Regions from separate parts of the Vibrio sp. F13 genome, predicted to be linked through region 4. Evidence: predicted binding sites of a transcription regulator. Region 4 holds the regulator's gene; each other region holds the start of a gene.
What was found. Region 4 encodes PurR, which represses purine synthesis genes. Its sites were predicted from a motif close to TNANGNAAACGTTTNCNTNA; they were not measured.

Region 1: a site for PurR is predicted at 2,536-2,555, ahead of LMH68_RS11425 (NCS2 family permease). Genes of this name have one in related genera too.
Region 2: a site for PurR is predicted at 1,445-1,464, ahead of LMH68_RS14070 (phosphoribosylaminoimidazolesuccinocarboxamide synthase). Genes of this name have one in related genera too.
Region 3: a site for PurR is predicted at 3,221-3,240, ahead of glyA (serine hydroxymethyltransferase). Genes of this name have one in related genera too.

What each region holds. Positions count from the first base shown of each region.
Region 1 is NZ_CP170175.1:2,459,285-2,464,879, reverse strand. It holds gene frsA (esterase FrsA) at 1-588, opposite strand, end outside; gene tet(34) (oxytetracycline resistance phosphoribosyltransferase domain-containing protein Tet(34)) at 677-1,141, opposite strand; gene LMH68_RS11425 (NCS2 family permease) at 1,226-2,515, opposite strand; gene LMH68_RS11420 (aminoacyl-histidine dipeptidase) at 3,581-5,053, shown strand; gene LMH68_RS11415 (DUF3332 family protein) at 5,192-5,595, opposite strand, start outside.
Region 2 is NZ_CP170175.1:3,052,696-3,058,290, reverse strand. It holds partial or broken gene LMH68_RS14085 (hypothetical protein) at 1-137, shown strand, start outside; gene LMH68_RS14080 (hypothetical protein) at 303-491, shown strand; gene LMH68_RS14075 (SulA-like leucine-rich domain-containing protein) at 828-1,235, shown strand; gene LMH68_RS14070 (phosphoribosylaminoimidazolesuccinocarboxamide synthase) at 1,563-2,666, shown strand; gene LMH68_RS14065 (hypothetical protein) at 2,833-3,210, opposite strand; gene LMH68_RS14060 (helicase-related protein) at 3,414-5,595, opposite strand, start outside.
Region 3 is NZ_CP170175.1:2,503,392-2,508,986, reverse strand. It holds gene LMH68_RS11650 (tellurite resistance TerB family protein) at 1-286, shown strand, start outside; gene LMH68_RS11645 (YaeP family protein) at 455-658, shown strand; gene LMH68_RS11640 (DUF4250 domain-containing protein) at 660-851, shown strand; gene LMH68_RS11635 (hypothetical protein) at 1,082-1,408, shown strand; gene glyA (serine hydroxymethyltransferase) at 1,915-3,165, opposite strand; gene LMH68_RS11625 (YitT family protein) at 3,513-4,115, shown strand; gene treC (alpha,alpha-phosphotrehalase) at 4,297-5,595, opposite strand, start outside.
Region 4 is NZ_CP170175.1:2,881,997-2,887,591, forward strand. It holds gene LMH68_RS13330 (TfoX/Sxy family DNA transformation protein) at 95-685, opposite strand; cyclic di-GMP riboswitch class I at 813-898, opposite strand; gene purR (HTH-type transcriptional repressor PurR) at 1,069-2,073, opposite strand; gene torD (molecular chaperone TorD) at 2,390-3,037, opposite strand; gene torR (two-component system response regulator TorR) at 3,323-4,036, shown strand; gene elyC (envelope biogenesis factor ElyC) at 4,194-5,054, opposite strand; gene cmoM (tRNA uridine 5-oxyacetic acid(34) methyltransferase CmoM) at 5,170-5,595, shown strand, end outside.

The DNA of each region.
Region 1 (5,595 bases), 420 kb from region 4:
CGGTTGTGGTTTATCTGTCTTGGTTAGATGCAAGTTCGCTTTGATCTTCTTGTTTTGGTATGGAATATCAATCTGCTTGACGATCAACTTAGTGTGCTTGATCGCTTCAGAATACGCTGCGTTGGCCAACACTTGAGCCTGAGCTGCCAAGTTGTCGTTCTTGAGGTGTGGGTAACCCGCAATACTGAAGCACAACGATGCGGAAAATAGCTCTTCAGCCATCTCTTCACCATTCTTCTCATTAGAACGATTTTGATGCTGCATACCCAGCTTGGTCCATTCGTATGCCCAGTTACCACTTCGGTAACCCATGACCGTATCAAGCCACTCATCGGTTGTACGAGAGTTATCTGATGACGCGATGCGAGCCAATACCGCTTCCTGCTCTATTGGATTAACGCCTTGCCATACCCACTGAAGACGTCTTAGGTTTCGATACCATGATGAGTTTTGCTGTTCACGTTTCTCATCCAATAGCGCTTCAGAGCTTGGCATGTATTGTGTCAACATTGAGGTCTCTTTCGCTTGCTTGTGCTTTACAAACAAAGTTTCCGAAAGGTTCGAGCTCGTTTCTTCTGGTTCAGACATTGGGATACTTAATAAAAAATGGTTGTCACTAATAATATAAAAAAAATGACCCTATAAAGGGTCATTTCTCAAAAAACTAAGTTTACGCTTATTTTGACTTGCGATTTACTGGCTCTACGTAGCTTAGGCTAGTATCCCAAGGTTGCTCAATCCATGTGTCTTGAGCGATATCAACAATGTACTCGTCTAGCAAATCAGCGCCAGATGGTTTTGCACATACAGCGATCAGTTTCGCTTTAGGGTACATTTCGCGAAGCTTACGTGCAGTGTCACCACTATCAACCAAGTCTTCAACGATTAGGAAGCCTTCGCCGTCACCTTCAGGTGCTTTAACTACTGTCATATCACGTTGGTGATCGTGGTCGTAGCTAGAAATACAAATCGTATCTACGTGACGAATACCTAGCTCACGAGCCAAGATTGCACCAGGAACCAAACCACCACGGCTTACTGCCCAGATGCCTTTCCACTGCTCTGCTGGCATTTGCTTTTCAGCAAGTTGACGGCAGTAAGTCTGCATGTTGTCCCAAGTGATAACGAATTTGTTGCTCATAGTATAAAACCTAATAATTTTGTCATGTTATTAGAGGCTATTTCAAACATAGCCTCTTCAGCGATTAAGCAGAAATCTAGACGATTAAGCGAAAATGTATTTAAGAATAAAGATAGCCGACATTACCCACACAGCAGGTGAAACGTCGCGACCTTTACCACTTAGCAGCTTAATTGCAGCGTAAGCGATGAAACCTAGTGAGATACCCTCAGCGATAGAGTACGTCAGCGGCATAAGCAGACATGTTACCACGACTGGTGCTGCTTCCGTAAGATCACGCCAATCAATGCCAACTAGGCCAGACATCATCAGAATTGCTACATAGAAAAGTGCACCTGATGTTGCGTAAGCCGGAATCATACCTGCAAGTGGCGAGAAGAAAAGAGCCAGTAGGAATAAGATACCAACAACAACAGCCGTTAGACCGGTACGGCCGCCTTCAGCAACACCCGCAACACTCTCAACATAAGAAGTAGTATTTGATGTACCTAGCAGTGCACCAATAGATGTTGCTGTAGAGTCAGCAAGCAGTGCTTTGTTCAAGCGAGGTAGTTTGCCGTCTTCTTTGATTAGGTTTGCTTTCGTTGCAACACCAACCAGAGTACCCGCTGTATCGAACAAATCGACGAACAAGAACGCGAATACCACTGAAATCATACCGATTTCAAATACAGCAGAGAAATCAAGCTGCATGAATGTAGGAGCAAGGCTTGGTGGTGTAGACATGATGCCGCCGTATTGAACGTCACCAATAACAATGCCAAGAGCTGTGATAGCTAGAATCGCAATCATTACTGCCCCTTTCACGCCACGGTGAACAAGAGCAATCGTTAGGAAGAAACCAAGTGAGCCTAGGATAGGAGCAATCGCGGTAATGTCGCCCAGTGAAACTTTAGTTGCTGGGTTAGAAACAACGATGCCTGCATTGCTAAGCGCAATAAACGCTAGGAAAAGACCGATACCTGCAGAGATACCAACACGCAGAGACATAGGGATCGAGTTGATAATCCATTCACGGATCTTAAAGATGCTTAAGAAGATGAAGATTACGCCTGATACGAAAACCGCTGCCAGAGCAACTTGCCACGTATAACCCATACCCATTACAACAGCGTAGGTAAAGAATGCGTTCAAACCCATGCCTGGAGCTTGAGCAATTGGGTAGTTAGCAACAAAGCCCATGATGAAACAGCCAATAGCAGCCGCTAAACAGGTTGCTACAAATACAGCGCCATGGTCCATACCAGCATCAGCTAGAATCATTGGGTTTACAAAAATGATGTAAGCCATTGTTAGGAAGGTTGTTAGACCTGCGATGATTTCAGTGCGCACATTGGTGCCATTTTCACTGAGTTTGAATAGCTTTTCGAACATTATCGAATCCTATAAGGGTAAAAAGTAAACGGTTGCGTAATCGATTGGCTGTGGATTATAAAGTTATCAAATAACAAATTCCAGATAGAATTAAGGCTCTAATCGATATTTATCAGAATGCCGTATGAAACAAAGCGATTAAAAATGAAGATATCATCGATAAATAACCATTAAAAACAAACAATTAACAACAATAGACTCACTAAAACTAGTTGGTTGTTTTTTCTACCATCGGTTATTTTCATTGATAATCTAGCCAGTAAATTCTGAATTCAAACTCACAATAGTTATGTATTTTTCAACAGGATCAGTAATAAGGCGCAAATTGATATTTCGGCGTTTAAAAAACAACCACGCAGAACAGCAAGGAAAGTGACAAGCGAAAGCGGTTTGGAAAAGTAGCAGGCAAAAAAAACGCCACTCAAAACTGAGTGGCGGTAGAATCTGTCAACCAAAAGGGCTGTAAAAGAATTCCAATATATAGGGGTGAACAAAACTGTTCGAGTTACATGCTTACGGTATTAGTAACCAAAGCTTGTAGGGTATGCAAAGTTGCTAGTGTAAACAGAGCTGTTAAGCCAGAACATTGCAGATGGTAAACCTTTCATAACTATCACCTTAATAAATCAATAAAAAACAAATTTGATTTCTCGGTTCCTTGGAGGCGATAAAACGGACTCATCCTTTGAGCATTTACTCTTCGTCTCAGAAGTTGGTTATTAATATACCCCAAAGAAAAAAGATTACAAGTATTTTTTGCTATACGTCACACTTTTTGGCTACTTATGGTTATTTTGCAAACTTATTTTTGTAATTAAATTACAAAAAAGAATTAAACAAACGTTTGCCCGTGTCATTTATAAGCATCAAAGCGCTTAATCATGATCAGATGGACAAGATCGCTTTCAAAATTTGAGCTATTTGAGGTTTAGAACCGCTACTCGTCAAAACACTCTAGTGGTATGCTGTTGCCATCAAAACAGACCCATATTTTAGATTTTTGTTCTAAGTTTTCACCTATAAAAACCCTAAATATATGGTTATCAAATAAAAAAGGAGTCATCCGTGTCTGAATTCCATTCTGAGATCAGTAAATTATCCCCTGCCCCTATTTGGCAGTTCTTCGATAAGATTTGCTCAATCCCACACCCTTCAAAGCATGAACAAGAGCTTGCTCAATACATTATTGCTTGGGCAACAGAGCAAGGCCTAGATGTACGTCGTGACCCAACGGGCAACGTATTCATCAAGAAGCCAGCAACGCCGGGTATGGAAAACAAAAAAGGTGTGGTGCTACAAGCTCACATCGATATGGTTCCACAAAAGAACGAAGACACCGTTCATGACTTCGCTAAAGATCCAATCCAACCATACATCGATGGTGAGTGGGTTACAGCAAAAGGGACAACGCTTGGCGCTGATAACGGCATGGGCATGGCTTCTTGCCTAGCGGTTCTTGCTTCAAACGAAATCCAGCACGGCCCTATCGAAGTTCTACTAACAGTAGATGAAGAAGCAGGCATGACTGGTGCTTTCGGTCTTGAAGCGGGTTGGTTAGAAGGCGATATCCTTCTTAACACCGATTCAGAGCAAGAAGGCGAAGTGTACATGGGTTGTGCTGGCGGTATCGACGGCGCAATGACATTTGAAGTTGCACGTAATGCAATTCCTGCTGATTTCGTAACACGCAAGCTAACGTTGAAAGGCCTTAAAGGCGGTCACTCTGGTTGTGATATCCACACAGGCCGTGCAAACGCAAACAAACTGCTTGCTCGCTTCCTAGCGGGTCACGCGAAAGAGCTAGACCTACGCATCGTCGAATTCAAAGGCGGTAGCCTACGTAATGCGATCCCTCGTGAAGGTTTCGTAACGGTTGCAGTACCTGCTGCAAACCAAGAGAAACTGGCTTCTCTATACAACTACTACACAGAGCTTCTTTCAACTGAGCTAGGTAAAGTAGAAGACAGCATTGTTACTTTCAACGAAGAAGCTTCGGTTGAAATGGGCGCTCTTGCAGCAGCTGACCAAGCTCGCTTTATCGCGGCACTTAACGCATGTCCAAACGGCGTGATTCGTATGAGTGACGAGATTGAAGGTGTTGTGGAAACGTCTCTAAACGTAGGTGTTATCACAACAGAAGAGAACTCAATCACAGTACTTTGCCTGATCCGCTCTCTTATCGATTCAGGTCGTAGCCAAGTAGAAAGCATGCTTCACTCTGTTGCTGAACTAGCAGGCGCTAACATCGCGTTCTCTGGTGCTTACCCAGGTTGGAAACCAGACGCAGATTCAGAAATCATGCATATCTTCCGTGACATGTACGAAGGTATCTACGGTCACAAGCCAAACATCATGGTTATCCATGCTGGTCTTGAGTGTGGTCTATTCAAAGAACCTTACCCGAACATGGATATGGTTTCTTTCGGCCCAACCATCAAGTTTCCGCACTCTCCTGATGAGAAAGTGAAGATCGACACCGTTGAGCTATTCTGGAACCAAATGGTTGCATTGCTTGAAGCGATCCCAGAAAAAGCTTAATTCGATAAGCTATGTTTGTTCAGTAAATGGTGTTTTACAGTAAACACCGTTTATCTGAGACAAAATAAAACAGGTACTCAATGAGTACCTGTTTTTGTATCTAATCTTTGTAGCTACTACTTGTGACTAAATAAACAATTAAGCGCGTGAAGCCGCGTAGCTTTCTAGCTCATCAATTGAAGTTTGTGCCACAACTTCGCCATCGATGAAGTACGTCACCATCTCGCCATCACGAACACCGATTAACGTCGCACGCTCACCAGACTGGTAAGTAATGTCCATTTGGATCGTGTTTTCATCAATCTGCTGCATTTGACCTTTTTCGATCACATCTGCACTCGTGATAGGACCCACTGGCGCTTCCGTTAGAGACGGATCAAGTTGGTGGTTGATGTCTAGGTAAGTATCAGTCTTAGTATCAAAGATGTGCGGAGCACCTGTTAGTGGGTTGCTACCAGTCCAGAACTCTAGTGAGTTGAATACTAGGTAATCGGCAGCAACTGTTAGACCGTATGCAGGTGCAAGTAGCATGTTCAAACCAC
Region 2 (5,595 bases), 170 kb from region 4:
CCGACCAGAAAAGCATCAAGATCCGATACAAACAGCTATCAAAGATCTACCATCCAGATGGTCACGGATGTGACGAAGAAATGAAACGTTTGAACAATGCGCTAAAAACCATTTTACAAAATGTTACAAAACCGTAAACAAACACACATCTTCATTTTCCTAGATCTCAAAGATATCGATTTTATTGGTGTTGCAATCGATCCCCCTCTCAAAAACGGGTAACAAACTATTAACTAATGGGTCTTACTTGTGTCATAATTTGCGCCGAAAATACACCTGACTTAAACAGGTGAGGAGAGAATATGTTCACAATAGAAGGCGTTTGTGATTGGTGCAAAAAGCCAAGCCTAGTTAAAAAGCACGACTACCTAGATGGTAAGTGTCATCATGCATGTAACGAGTGCAATGATATTGCAACCATTGATGTTCGCCAGTTCAATATTGGTGAAATGGAAATGAGAGCAAAACTCTCCCAAGCGACATTGAGATAAGCAACACCGTGAAATATAAGAAAGCGCCTAAGGCGCTTTTTTTGTGCCTGTGGTTTTAGATCTTCTTTCTTCTTTGTTCTCTCTTCTATACAGGTATATACAGTACTTTTCTGCAAAAACCAGTGTATACACCTGTATAAAGCTCACATTTATTCAACTTATGATACAAAACAGCAGATTCATTCAAATTTAATTTATCGAATACTTTCAATGATTTAATCATTTACCATCCATAACCTCAGACGAAATCGTCCAATAATCCCGCAAAAAACGCTTGATCTTATAAGCAACTAAAACTACTGTATACACATACAGCATGTATATAAGGACAGCAAAATGATTCAAGCACACGTTAAAGCACAACACTCTAGCCCGCTAGTTCACTGCGCATTTACATCAGTTTCTCGTAAAAGCAAAAATTCAAACGAGGAAGCGTTGTTTGCAAGAATGGCGTTGCTGTCCAATCAACATCAGTGGTTACTGTTTACGGCTCAAACACCAAGACCATCGGCTAAGCAGCTTAAGCAACATAATGTTTGCTGCGACCGCGTTATTCATATGAAAGCCTCTCATCAAATGACTGAGGTAGAGACTGTCGAGAAAGCAATCCGCTCTAAGAATGCGAGCGCGATTGTTGCAAGTGCATCGATTGATCAGTTCAGCCAACAGTACCTAAGAACATTAGGGTTACGCTTTCAATGTGAAGTCTTCTTTATGGATGCAAATTCAGAGCGTATTCACTAAGCCACCTTGCTTAATAACATGTTGGCTTAATAACATTTTGGCTCAAAAACATGGTCCACAAACATAGCTTAATCTTTTAGCTAACAAACTTAATTTAACTTAAGAAACAATTCGCCAAAACACAGTCCAAACATACTGCCTTCCCCTGCCCTACAATTCGCCCATTTTTTAGCGGATTGTTAGGCGGGGGTTTTTATTTAAACAACAGATTTAGCAATCGTTTGCTTTTTCTCTGGAAGCAAATAGTAGATTGGGTATAATGCCCGTCTAATCATGTGCACACCGCACTTCTCTGTATGACGTTTGATAAAAGATAGGAATGTCTAAATGAGCCTTGCTGATCAAGTTCTTGCCGTAAATGATGACCTACCAATCCGTACTGATAAACCTGTCCACAGTGGCAAGGTTCGTTCGGTCTACTGGTTAACTGAAGAAGATAGCCAACGACTAATTAAAGAGAAAGGCTACGATGTAGCACCAGATGCGCCTTTAGCAATCATGGTGATCAGTGACCGTATCTCTGCATTTGATTGTATCTGGCGTGGTGAAGGGAATCTTAAAGGTGTTCCAGGTAAGGGAGCGGCTCTGAATGCTATCTCTAACCACTGGTTCAAATTGTTTAAAGACAACGGACTTGCTGACAGTCATATTCTTGATATCCCTCACCCGTTCGTATGGATTGTACAAAAAGCTCGCCCAGTCATGATCGAAGCGATTTGTCGTCAATACATCACTGGTTCAATGTGGCGTGCATACGCAAACGGCGAACGTGAATTCTGTGGTATCGAGATGCCTGAAGGCCTTGAGAAAGACAAGAAGTTGCCTGAGCTACTGATCACGCCTTCAACAAAAGGGATTCTGAAAGGTATTCCTGGCGTTCCAGAAGCTGACGATGTGAACATCACACGCAACAACATCGAAGATAACTTCGCAGCATTCAACTTTACTCAAGCAAGCGACATCGCGCATTACGAAAAACTTCTTAAAGAAGGCTTCAACGTAATCAGCCAAGCGCTAGCAAAAGTAGACCAAACCTTTGTTGATACCAAATTTGAGTTTGGCTACGTCAACGATGCTCAAGGCAAAGAAAAGCTTATCTACATGGACGAAGTCGGTACTCCAGATTCATCTCGCATTTGGGATACTCAGGAATATAACAACGGCAACATCGTTGAGAATTCAAAAGAAGGCTTCCGTCAGTTCTTGCTTAACTACTTCCCTGATGCCGACATTCTTTTGAATAAAGAGCGTATGCCAGAACGTGAAGCATTGGCTCGTGACAATGAACTTCCACTGGATTCTCTAATGTCTCTGTCTCGCACTTACCTTGATATCGCAGCGAAAATCACAGGTGCGGAGATCGTACTGAGCGAAAATCCTAAGCAAGAGATCATCGATGTACTGCGCGCTGACTATGGTCTAATCGACTAGTCGCTTAATTGCTAATTGCTTAATCGCTTAATCTCAAAATAAAAAGCTCGAAAGCTAATAAGCTCGTAGACTCAAGTTTTAGATACTAAAAGGGCCTCAATATTTGAGGCCCTTTTTACGTGTACGTTTTTACTATTCCTCGAGAGAGATTATAGGCGAGCTGAAGTTACAGCTTAATCGTGAACTCTTCTCCAGAATTACCCGCAATCACTAAATGACTGCGCGATTCAATATACTCGATCTGCTCTTCTTCAAGTGAATATGGCATCACCACTTTGAGCTCATTGATCCCTTCCAGCTTAGCGAGCTTGAGTAAGGTAACAATGTTCGACTCATCACTTTTACGCGTCGACATTGATTTCAATGCCATCTGCCATAAACGATCCTCTGGGGTGCCCAACTCTTTAATGCTATCTCGCCAGACGGTACTGAACACTGGCGCAATTGTGGTGAGTGCTTCCAGAAAAGTCCATTTTTTACTGCATGAGGCGCCAAGAAATGTTGTGTAATCGAACTCTACACGCGTCTCTTCCTGTTTATCCATGATGTCCCCCGACACTTTGGCAACACAATATACTCAATATCTATCAACTCTTTCTTTATAGCAATAGGATATAGAAGAATAGTCTTTTATGACCTTTTGATTGGTTAAAAAGGAATATAAAAATCAAACTTGTAACAAAATAAGCACTGAAAAATCATATATGCATCTATTTGATTAATATTTTAGAGATAAAACTTATCCATCTATTTGATATCAATTATTCGACTCGCTTTTTTGAACTGAATACGCCAACCAGACCATGTCGGTAGCTCCCAACGTTTTGGCGATAACTTTCGGCTACCCGACTGATAATGGACGTAAATCAGCTTTCTTGCGGGCAAGTATTCAACATCGAGTTGCAAGTCGGCAAGGCTCAATGCAAACGGGTATTTTTCCGAAAATTCTGAGTAGAGCCAAGTTGGAATGCCATCGAACGGTATGTCTGCATGATCGAACATTTCCAATTCGCTGACATCAGTAACACCTAGTACTTCAAGCTGCTCTATAAACCATAGCTCAAAGTTAATGTTCTCAATTTCTGGTGTGTATTTAGTTTGTTCATCGAGACCAAGTTTCACATACAACTGCCAGTGTTTGATTTCTTGAGTGCGAGCCTTTGCAAAACCGGGAAGCTGCTCTCCATTTAACACAAGGTCGACGATAGGTTTTAACGATAGTTGCCCTTCAGCGGCGACGAGTTTGGTTGTAATCGTGCGGCCTGCGTACACCAATGCCATCTCGGTAAAAACACCATCATCATTCACAACGGTTTCGCCTTGCTCCCACTCTCCTAGTTCAGCATCAATGAGAAGCTCAAGAGGAATGGGTGTCGTGACCGTCGCTAAGGTCAGTGTTTGCTTAACGCCTCTTCCCGACAAGCTGTGAGTATCCAACACCAACATCGCTTGTGCATTATCAGGGAAACGGTTCTGACGACCGAGCACCACTTCTAAAACACCATTGGCAAAGGCTTCTTTCCTTTTCAGTCGGCGCACAAACACCAGTTCAGGATGCAGATTCACAATGGTCTTGAGCAATTCAATGCGTTGGAAACGTGACGCGACTTCTAGCTGAGGAAGTTCAAATACCTCCCGCATTTGCTTCGCCAATCCTTGAGCTTCATTCAGAGCCTGTTGGTCGATGTCTAAATGCGGATATTCTCGACCGCGCACAATCTGAATCAACAGGCTTAAATCACACCCTTCCTTCTCTTGTTGCGCGAGCGCTTCAAGATGTTCTGCATTGTTTGGTAACTGATACAAGCGAGCAGGAACGGACAGCGCCGCAGTGAGATCAACCATCGCCTCTTTTAATGCTTTGGTTTTGATTCGAGTAACGATATCGGCATACAAAGCATCAATCGGCAACGGATACAGCTTTTTACCATGCTCGGTAACTTGATAGTCGGCGTTAATCGCTTCCATCGTCAGCAAGGTTTGAGTTGCACTGTTGAGTGATTTCTCTGGAATAGGGTCAAGGAAGGACAAGCTCTCAAGCGGAGATCCACAACATGCTGCGGCCAACATAGGTTCAGTCAGCTCTTCACGCTGCAATTCAGGCGGTGTGACTAACTCTAACGCCGCATGTTCACCATATAGACGCACGCAAACGCCATCCATTACCCTACCCGCGCGGCCAGCTCGCTGTTTGGCACTCGCTCGTGATATGGATTTAAGCATCAGTGTGGTTCTGCCATTACGCTGAACGGTGCGTCTCTCTAATCCTGAATCTATCACCACGCCAATGTCAGGAATGGTTAATGAGGTTTCTGCAACGTTGGTCGCAAGGATGACCTTTTTCAGGCCATTACCTTCAGTATTGATATTACGACCCGATAAGGCTGAATCTCGCTCTTTATCACTGACCGACGCATGCAATTTAACGACTTGGATATCTGGATTTTTCGCCAAGGCTTGTTCGCATTGCACGATCTCTTTTTTACCCGGCAGAAAAACCAACATATCGCCAGAAGAAGCGATCAGCTGATGATTCACTTCTTCCGCGATACGCTGCTCTAGATGTCGGATATCAGGCAGTGTTCTGGATTCATTCGCTCTGTGTTCAATCTCAACTAGATAAGTTCGCCCTTCACAGCTTATGCGATTCGCATCCAAATACTGAGCAAGGCGCTCACCCTCAATGGTTGCTGAAGTGATCACCAAACGATGACTCGCTTTTTGCTTCAGAATCGCCACCAGCAGATCAATGTCCCAGCGCCTCTCATGAAACTCATCCACCACGATCACATCAAAACTAGCGAGTCCATCTTCTGATAACCAACGCAGCGCGATACCGGGCGTCACAAAAACAACGTTAGTTTGCTCGTTGTATTCCGACTCAAGCTTAATCGCATAGCCCACTTTGCTACCCAACTTCTCGCCTGAT
Region 3 (5,595 bases), 380 kb from region 4:
TGTTGATGAAGAAGAGATGGCTAAGATAGAGCAAGCCGTCGAGAATATGGGCGCTGATTATCAACTGACTAAATTGGTCTCTGAAGAACTGCATAAGCCACTCGACCCAAGCGAAATCGCTCAACTGGCAACGTCACCTCAACAGGCGAGTGAGATCTACTTAGCCTCTTTGATTGTAGCGGATGAGCAGAACGTCATGGAGAAGGCCTACCTCAAAGAGTTAGCCAAGCAACTCAACCTTGCTGATGAAGTTACTTATCAACTCGAACAGCAAATCTCTGGTTAAACGGTCAATATCCGGCTAATCGACAAGCTAGCAAAGTGATACATTGAGCGTCAGCAGAATGAGATATTGAGCAAGAACAAACTAACTCTGAACTTAATCAGATCCACTTTGTTTTTGCTTATCTCTATGTGTATATTGAGATCAGTTATCATTTGGTTAGGTATAAAAATGAAAGTATACGATTGTTGTGATTTGGTGCGTGAACTGTATTCTCAAATTGGCAGTGGCGACCAAGGCTATATCCCTAAAGCGATCACCTGCGCGGTAAAAACATTGAATGACCTTGCTGCAGATGAATCTCTTCCTAAAGAAGCGCGTGAGCGTGCAGCATTTGCCGCTGCAAACCTGCTGATCTCAGATTTCGAGGACTAATATGAACCTCGCTAATTTTGAAAAAATGGATCCTGTGATGTTGATGAGTATCGTCAACATGAAGCTTCGTGACGACTTCGGCGGTGATTTAGATCGAGTGGTCAACTTCTACGAAATCGACAAAGCAGCATTGATCGCAAAGCTCGCGTCTGCTGGTTTTGAGTATCTTCCAGAAGCTAAACAGTTTCGATAGTCGTTAAAAAAATCTTCCTATTTAAAGGCCAACCTCTGTGTTGGTCTTTTTTTTGGTGATACGTAACAAGCAAACATGCAGCAAACCCGTTATAAATTATCTGTCTGCACCTATACTTTTATATCTTAGAGTCAACGAACGCGCCTTGAACCAAAGCGTATTGTTGTATAGGCTACCCAAACTAGCATATAAAACTCATCACCCAACTTGATGATAGTGAAGGATTAACAATGAAAAGACTCGGACTTTTAGCCGTTATCGCAGCCGCACTCACCGCAGGTTGCGCTTCAAATACTCAGCAAGACAACTTTCGCGAAGCCTCTTTTGAGCTGTGTAATACTGAAGTCGATATTTACTCTGTAAGCCATGATGAACGAGTTCGCATCGTCTGCTCTGATGGCTCTAAATTCGCTTTGAACAGCGAAGATACACTAGAAGTAATGCGTGATATCAACATCGACTACTGCGATGGCGAAGGCCTAGGTAAGTTCAGTGAAAGCCGCCACTACTACTCTTTCAAGTGTAAGTCAGGCACCCTACTTAGCATCAAAAAGTAGAATCGACACTACCAAATACCAAATACCAAAGGGTTAATGTGAAAGTATTAACCCTTTTTAATACCCGCTTTTCTTTACTCTTAATCCCAAATCCACCAGCCACCAGATACAAAAAATAGCTCCTTTAAAGAAGCCTCTAGTATCATTGCTTTTCAAAGTAGTTGTTTGAAATTCTAAGAGAGCACGCAGAGATTACGGGTGTAAGTGAGCATGCTCGACAACAATTTTAAAACTTCCAAGTACAAAAAAGGCCCCTATTAAGGAGCCTCTAGTATCAATATTTTTCAAAGTAGTTGTTTGAAATTCTAGGAGAGCACGCGGAGCTTACGAATGTAAGTAAGCATGCTCGACAACGTAATACCCAAAAAAACAAAAAAAGCTCCCAACAGGAGCCTTTCAAATCGTATTTTTCAATCAAATAGCTTTAGTTCAAGGAAAAGGCGCGGAGTTTACGAATGTAAATGAGCACCTTTGACACAGAAATTAAGCTATTTGAGCCAGAAAAATTAAGCGTAAACCGGTAGACGCTTACAGATCTCTAGTACTTTTGCTTTAGTCGCTTCGATAACAGACTCATCACCCATGTTATCTAGGATGTCACAGATCCAACCTGCTAGCTCTTTCGCGTCTGCTTCTGAGAAACCGCGACGAGTGATAGAAGGAGAACCGATACGGATACCTGAAGTAACGAATGGGCTACGTGGGTCGTTTGGTACTGAGTTCTTGTTTACAGTGATGTTTGCTGCACCTAGTGCTGCATCTGCTTCTTTACCTGTGATGTCTTTGTTGATTAGGTCAACTAGGAACAGGTGGTTCTCTGTAGAACCTGAAACGATGTTGTAACCACGAGCTAGGAATTCAGCAACCATTGCTTTTGCGTTAGCAACAACGCGTGCTTGGTATTCTTTGAACTCTGGCTCTAGAGCTTCTTTGAACGCTACTGCTTTACCAGCGATAACGTGCATTAGAGGACCACCTTGGCCGCCTGGGAATACTGCTGAGTTCAGCTTCTTGTAAAGATCTTCGCCTTCGTTAGAAAGGATTAGACCACCACGAGGACCCGCAAGCGTTTTGTGCGTCGTTGTAGTTACTACGTGAGCGTGTGGCACTGGGTTCGGGTAAACGCCTGCAGCGATTAGACCTGCTACGTGAGCCATATCTACGAACAGGTAAGCACCTACTTTGTCAGCGATTTCACGCATGCGCTTCCAATCACAGATTTGAGAGTAAGCAGAGAAACCACCGATGATCATCTTAGGCTTGTTCTCGATAGCCAGCTTTTCCATCTCTTCGTAATCGATTTGACCCGCTTCATCGATACCGTAAGGGATGATGTTGTAAAGCTTACCAGAGAAGTTTACTGGAGAACCGTGAGTTAGGTGACCACCGTGTGCTAGGCTCATACCTAGAACCGTATCGCCTGCATTTAGTAGTGCCATGTATACAGCGTTATTTGCTTGAGAACCTGAGTGAGGCTGTACGTTTGCGTACTCTGCACCAAATAGTTCACATGCACGTTCAATTGCTAGAGTTTCAACTTTGTCTACGTACTCACAACCACCGTAGTAACGCTTGCCTGGGTAGCCTTCAGCGTATTTGTTTGTTAGCTGAGAACCTTGAGCTTCCATTACACGTGGGCTTGTGTAGTTTTCTGAAGCGATAAGTTCGATATGCTCTTCCTGACGAAGAGTTTCTTCTTGGATAGCTGCGAATAGATCCGCATCGTAATCAGCAATGTTCATGTCACGCTTAAGCATCTGTATCTCCTGACTCAGATTGTACTGAAAGTTTCAAAAAAACCACACAACGACCGAAAGCAAACGTTTCCGTCACCGTTTTGATGTGACGCATTCTACATAATTTGATCTAGGTCATAAAGAGCTAATTGCAATTTTATCATGCAGTTTTTTCATAATCACAAATAAGATTCATCATGGTTATTTGGCTTATCCAACCAAAGATGGCGCTTACTGTCAATTTTACGCTTTACACCCTGTAAAACGCAGATTACATAGGTTTACCTTAATTTTGCCCCTCAAGCTACCGAAAGCTAAGGTTTTTCTCTACTATGCACGCCTTTATTGGTTAGGTAATTATAAAAACGATGGAAAAACACTCACGTAAAGAAGATTGGGTAGCGATTCTCACTGGCACGTTTTTAGTGGCGTTAGGCGTCTTCTTTTTACAGTCAGCGAACCTGCTTACCGGGGGCACTACTGGCTTGGCTCTGCTTTTGAGTCAATTCTTGCCTGTAACCTTTGGTATTTTGTACTTTGTTGCCAATTGTCCATTCTATTTATTAGCATGGAAACGATTCGGCCGTAGCTTTGCTATTAGCAGTGCGATTTCTGGTGCTTTAGTGTCTGTGTTTGCCGATCATTTATACTTAGTTATCTCGCTAGAAGTTCATAACGAGATCTATTGTGCTGTTGCCGGCGGCTTACTAATGGGCTTAGGTATGCTAATCCTATTCCGTCACCGCTCAAGTCTGGGTGGCTTCAACGTACTGTGCTTGTTTATCCAAGACCGCTACGGTATCTCGGTAGGCAAAACACAAATGGGTATTGATGCGTGTATTCTGTTTGCATCGTTCTTCTTCGTGTCACCTTGGGTGATTGCCGTATCTGTATTAGGCACCGCAGTATTGAACATCGTATTGGCAATGAACCACAAACCAACTCGCTACTCGGTGAATTACGCGTCTTAAAGTTCATTACCTGCTCTGTCGTTGCTGGCACTCGATGCTCAAACTTCTAGCAAGTAGACTCGAGGCACGATATTCCAGCCATCACTAAAACAAAAAAGGCTTTGGGAAGCACTCCAAAGCCTTTGTAGAAGCCTAATCTTTTAAGGGGAATCAAAATTAGGCTCATTGAAATGAAACAAGGTTACCCTTCAATCAAAAGAATACGAGTCTCGTAAGGTTGCAAAACTTGATGATGAGACGCCACTAAACTCTCGCTCACTTGATAATTAGACAACAAGCTCTTAGCCTTTGCCATCTCAAAACGTTCAGGTAAAACGCATTCAGCCTCTTCACCATAATAGTTGTTAATGCACAGCAGAGTTTGTCCTTCACTCTCACGAGAGTACGCAAATACCGACGGGTGCTCAGGCAATAGATCTTGATAGCTGCCATCCGTAATCACTGGTACTTGTTTGCGTAACTCAATCAAGCTCTTATAGAAATAAAAAACAGAGTCTTTGTCTTCCAGTGCTTGCTCAGCGTTAATCTCAGAGTAATTATTCGCTACATCAAGCCATGGCTGAGCTTGTGAGAATCCGGCGTAAGGCTCACTATTCCATTGCATTGGTGTACGAGAGTTATCACGAGATTTCTGCGCTAGAATCGCCATCATATCTTGATGAGCCACACCATCACGGTTAACCATGATGTCGTACATATTGGTACTCTCAACATCACGATACTGGCTGATGTCAGTATAGCCAGGGTTGGTCATACCAATCTCTTCACCTTGATAGATATAAGGCGTGCCTTGCATCATGTGCACAGAAGCAGCCAACATCTTGGCCGACTCAACACGATATTGCTGATCATCACCTAAGCGGCTCACGACTCGCGGTTGGTCGTGGTTACACCAAAACAATGCGCCCCAGCCCTTGCCGTTCAAACCCGTTTGCCAATGATTGAAGATCGACTTGAGCTGCAAGAAATCAAACGGCGCATTGGTCCACTTCTCACCATTGGTGTAATCGACCTTAAGGTGGTGGAAGTTAAACACCATCGATAGCTCACTGTTATCAACGTTTGAGTATTGCTGGCAGTGTTCCAACGTGGTTGAAGACATCTCGCCTACGGTCACGCTGCCGTACTTCTGAAATACGGCTTCGCTGATCTCTTTCAGGTATTCGTGTACACGTGGACCATCGGTATAGAAACGACGGCCATCACCGATATCATCATTAGGAAAGTCTTGCTGCTTCGAAATCAGGTTGATCACATCCAAGCGGAAACCATCAACGCCCTTTTCTGCCCAAAAGCTGATAACGTCTTTCACTTCTTCACGTACAACCGGGTTCTCCCAGTTGAGGTCAGCCTGTTCTTTGGCGAATAAGTGTAGGAAGTATTGCCCAGTCGCCTCATCTAGTTCCCACGCATTACCACCGAACTTAGACTGCCAGTTAGTTGGTGCTTGACCATCTACGGGATCTTTCCAAATATAGTA
Region 4 (5,595 bases):
GATAGACAGGCAAAGCATAGATTAACTTTCACCAGATATAAAAAAAGCCGCAGTAAATGCGGCTTAGTTATGTATATAGATTGCACTGACAATGTTAATTGACGCGATTGATAAGCTCTTCGCGACGCTGCTGCGGTATAACAGACCAATGTGTACCATTAATCGCGCCTTCTAGCGCCCAAAGTAGTTCAATACTGACAGAAGACGCATGCGATTCTTTGATGGCGTTAAATGCGTTTACAGAGCCAGATTCATATAAACGTTCTACAGAATCGATCCCTGCCTTTTTCAACATACGCTCGGTAGCGAGTCGAAGATTAGGCAGATCTTTGAGTCGGGTCGGCTTAGCAGAAGACTGCTCAGCTTTTTCTTCTTTAGCAAAACCTAGAGACGTGGTTGCAAGCTGCAAGATTTTCTCTTGGTCTTGCCAGAGGCCTTCAGGTAAAGCGAAATATTTAGTAACGACAGGGAAACCACGTTTTTTGTAGACGTACGGTTGAAACCCTTGTTGTTCGAATTGTTTAGTTGTGCCTTTGTCTGCGCGTATGTGCAACTGGTCATTTACAACCAGAGCAAACATAGTGTCATCAGCAAAAAGACCGAAGCCACCAAACATTGAGCGTGATTTTATTTTTCCTAGGGACTCAAATAACTTCATCGAGTCCTTTAGTATCGGTTTATCCATGTTATTTATCTCGGTGTATTTGAACTACGCCACCAAATAAGCAGGTCCGAGAGATTAGCAAAATGTTGCAATTAAATTGTCAATAAGCCGTAAATTACTAAATTATTAGTAGTTACTGCATTTTGCCATCGGTAACCCCGCTACCATACCAACGAGTGGTTTAGGCCGGAAGCTTTGCGTCTCACTCTTTCGAGTGGTTTGCCCTGTGCGTGACTGATTGAATAGAATAAAGTTTTTGTTGAATGAAGCTCACACTTGATATTTCAAAATGTGATACTGCTTCAATTAATGATCTTTCATTTATGCATAAGGGTTCATTATAGTTGCTGATAAAAAAAGCGCACCTAAAGGTGCGCTTGATGAAATTAAACTCGAATTATCAATTAATTTAACGTCTTAACTGTACTTCGTTCAACAATTTCAGGGTGCATTTCGAAGACGCGTTTTTCGTGGTCTTTGTCTTTGATGCGCTCCAATAGAATTTCGAATGCATTCTTACCAACACGACGTTTTGGTTGGTGAACTGTCGTTAACGGCGGAGAGAAGTATTCAGCGAGTTCGATGTTGTCGTAACCGATCACTGAGATATCTTCAGGAATGCGGATGCCTTTTTCTTGCAGTCGGCTCATTAAGCCGAGTGCCATTGTGTCGTTAAAGCAGAATACCGCCGTTGGACGATCTTCCATCTCAACGATTTGTTCTGCAGCAAGAACAGCCGTATCACACTCGAAGTTGCCTTCGATGATCATATTGTCATCTGCAGAAATTTTAGCTTCGTTAAGTGCGCGCTTGTAACCGGCAATACGTTCAACACATGCTGCTTTGTCTAAGTGGCCACTTAAACATGCAATCTTAGAGTGACCGCGTTCAATAAGGTATTTGGTCGCTAGGTAGCCACCTTCTTCAGAGTTATCGATGATCTTATCAGCTTGAGAACTCTCTGGGCCCCAGTCCATAATAACTTTAGGGATGTCAGCGTGACGGTCTAACATCTCTCTTAGTTCTTCAGTTAGGTCAGAACACATAACTAAGATGCCATCTACACGTTTCTCTGCAAGCATTCGAATGTAGTCACGTTGCTTCTCATAGATACCGCCCGTATTACACAGGATCAAAGTGTAACCTTGACGGTAGCAGTAGCTCTCAACACCATCGATAACTTCAGAGAAGAATAGATTAGTTGATTGAGTCACTAGCATGCCGATGGTGCGTGTTGTATTACACTTCAAGCTACGAGCAACAGCACTTGGTGCATAGTTCAGTTCATCTACGGCTTTGTTTACTTTTTCTTGCGTTGCTTCTGCAACAAAGCGAGTTTTATTGATTACGTGAGAAACGGTTGTTGTTGATACGCCGGCTAAGCGAGCGACATCTTTTATAGTGGCCATGGTTTTATCCTATTAGAAGCTACTTTCCCAAAGTACGGAATAAAGTAGCCGTTAAGCTACCTAACTAAGAGCTTAAATTTGTAGGGCTCTTTGGGTACTAAAAGTGCTAAAAAACAAAAAACCGCTATTGAGCGGCTTGTCTTAACACCAAAATGCTCAAAACTATAATAAGCATAGCATTTCGTGAATGTTTCATATTTTATCGTTTGCGGTCACAATTTTAGACTGACTAGAAATTACTCGCAATAAAATTCACCCGGAAATCCGGGTGAATTGTCACATTCTTCTGAATTTATTTAACGAGTCATCCAATAAGCTATTCACCAGCTAAATATTGAGTGTCTAATTGACAGAATGCGAGTAGCAACGATGAGACGGAGGCGTAGAAACCGAATTCATCAACGTCATGACATTTCACGTTGAACTTTGGTAACCAAGTCAGCAGTTGTTGTTCGATAAACTGCTGTTGAGCGGCAAATGAATTCTCTAGTTCTTCTTCAATATTCGTTTCGTTTGAACGAATGATCAAGTTACCAAGGAAATCGAGTTCGATAGCAATGTGGTCTGCTGGCTCTTTTAGATCTTGGTTCACAACTAAGTTGTGCTTAGCCATGATCTCTTCCATATCTTTTGCTGGCTTATCATTCAAAAGGCCAGTTTCGCCGATATACATTGAAGCGTAAGGAAGAGCGCCGTGCTTATCTGTCTTTAAGAAAAGATCGCAAAAGTCTGCAGACAGTTCTAGCTGAGCATCTTCACGAGTTTGTAGGCGGTTCAGCGCATCCACTAACTTATCAATCGCTGGCTTTAGTGTCTCATTTTCGCCTAAACCAGTTAGGAAAGAACGAATTTCAACAGAGTGGTAGTGATCGAGTTCTTCTTGAGTGAGCTCTTTGGCAAATAAGCTTGATAGCCACCAGTATATTTCTGCTCTTTGCTCGTTGAACGCTTTCGTATCTTTCATTTGTTAGATCCTGACTTAGTCTTGTGATGTTGCTTATATGCATCTTGAAGTCACTTGGGCATAAGCACACCAAGGCTGAATAACAAGGTTATTTGCGAAACGCAAAGTTACTCGTTAGTAGTAATGCCTATATTGAATTGCGATGGACGATAAATAGCAAGGTTTAAGATTGTCTTGTATCAAAAAAAATCCATGTTTCTGGCTTTTATCTTCTGTACCACTAGAATTGTTACTAGTTATGAATAGAATAGTCACTGAAACTATTAAATAAGAAAAGTGGTGTAGATGAGCTATCACGTATTAGTCGTAGAAGATGATGTGGTAACCCGCAGTAAACTGGTTGGATACTTCCAGAACGAGGGTTACACAGTGAGCGAAGCAGAAAGCGGCGCTCAAATGAGAAACGTGTTAGAAGAAAACAACGTTGACCTCATTATGCTGGACATCAACTTACCAGGCGAAGATGGATTGATGCTAACTCGCGAATTACGCAGTCAATCAGACATTGGAATTATTTTAGTTACTGGACGCACGGATAGCATCGACAAGATCGTAGGCCTTGAAATGGGCGCTGACGATTACGTTACTAAACCCTTCGAACTTCGCGAGTTATTAGTTCGAGTTAAAAACCTACTTTGGCGTATCTCTGCTGCTCGTAAAACAGCAGCGGGCGCTGTAGAAGAAACATCAGATGAGTCTGTGGTTCGTTTTGGTGAGTGGACATTTGATATCCCTCGTCGTGCGTTAAGCAAAAACGGCGAACCGGTGAAATTGACCAAAGCAGAATACGAACTGCTAGTGGCATTGTCTTCTTACCCTAACCAAGTATTAAGCCGCGAACGTATTTTGAATATGATTAGCCACCGAGTGGACGCGCCTAATGACCGTACTATCGACGTATTGATTCGTCGTATGCGTGCAAAAATGGAGTTTGATCCTAAGAACCCACAAATTTTTGTGACGGTTCACGGTGAAGGTTACATGTTCGCTGGTGATTGATTTCCTTCGGAAGTGATTAATCAACAACGACATTTAAACGTAAAAAGCCGAGACACCATTGATGTCTCGGCTTTTTTATTGCTTAGCTTTCATTGTTAACGAACAGAGAACCTAAAAATACTTGCCGACTCAGTCTGCTCAGTATGAGTTTAAAGATTCAATTGGCTTCCTGAGGCTGAGCCGCAGAAACTTCACCGTCATCTTCAACTAAGCTGGAAGCTTCTGGAATCACCGGCTCTTCAACAATGTCATTGCTTGTATCAAGCCAATCACGTAAATCTTGCCAAACTAATCCCATGGTTTCGTGCCAGTAACGCTCAGTCTGCTCAAGGTAGAGAGCTTTTGGCATGTACTTATTCCAAGGCTCAACAACGCCTTCTTGTGCAAGGTAGTTGGTTGGTGCAGGCAGTGGTTTCATACCAGCTGCATGGAATTCATTGAGTGCACGAGTCATATGGCTCGCTGAAGTCACCAGAACCATTTTTTTATTCTTAACGAACGCAGCGGCTTGGCGAGCTTCTTCCCAGGTGTCTTTTGCGGTTTCAAGCAGAATGATGTCGGGCTTTGCTACGCCAAGTGCTAATGCAACTTTAGCCATCATTCTTGCGTTACTGACTTCAGTGCCTGCGCCATAGCCAGACAAAATGAGTTTTGCACCAGGGTAAAGGCGTAGAATACGAATCCCTTCACTTAAACGCATCAGGCCGGTGCGGCTAAGTTCTGATGTCGGTGGAATTTGGTCGTCTACGACGTGACCACTTCCGAGAACCATTACGTAATCGACGGTTTCATCGACAGGTAAAAAAGCGGTGTGTTGCCTTTCCATTGGCATTAAAAGTTGACTAGAAACTGGTTGGAAAGCGATTAGGAAAATACCACATAGGGCTGAAAGGGTGATTAAGCAACCCGTCTTCCTTTTGGTAGTAAACATCACTAGGGCTAAACCCAGAAAAGCGAGAATTAACATTGCTGGCAGTGGCATCAATAGCGAAGACACTACTTTTTTCAGCTCAAACATATCCGAATAGTCCGAAAAAACATCACTTAGTAGTAAAAAGAGACATCGCCTCTTTATTCCTGAAATTCCTGTGACAGAATAGCAGGCACGATAGGACATAATAACTCAAGTAGCCGTGACAGAAGACCGTAATTTCGACGATATTGCCCACAAATTTGCAAAAAACATTTACGGCTCTGACAAAGGAGAGATCCGTCAGATCATCGTATGGGAAGATTTAGAACAAGCTTTGAGCAAGTTTGAGCAATCAGCTTCGCCGCTGCATGTGCTTGATGCTGGAGGCGGACTTGCGCAGATGTCGCAAAAAATTGCCGCGCTTGGGCATAACGTTTCTCTTTGTGACCTCTCTTCTGAAATGTTGAAGCTCGCAGAAGAAAGTATCAGCGGAGCGGGTTTGCTAGAGCAATATCGATTTATTCATTCACCACTACAAAAAGTCGCAGAACATCTCGATGAGAAAGTCGATTTTGTGATGTTTCATGCCGTAATGGAATGGTTAGCCGATCCTAAAGAGGCACTTGATTTATTGCTTGAACAAGTT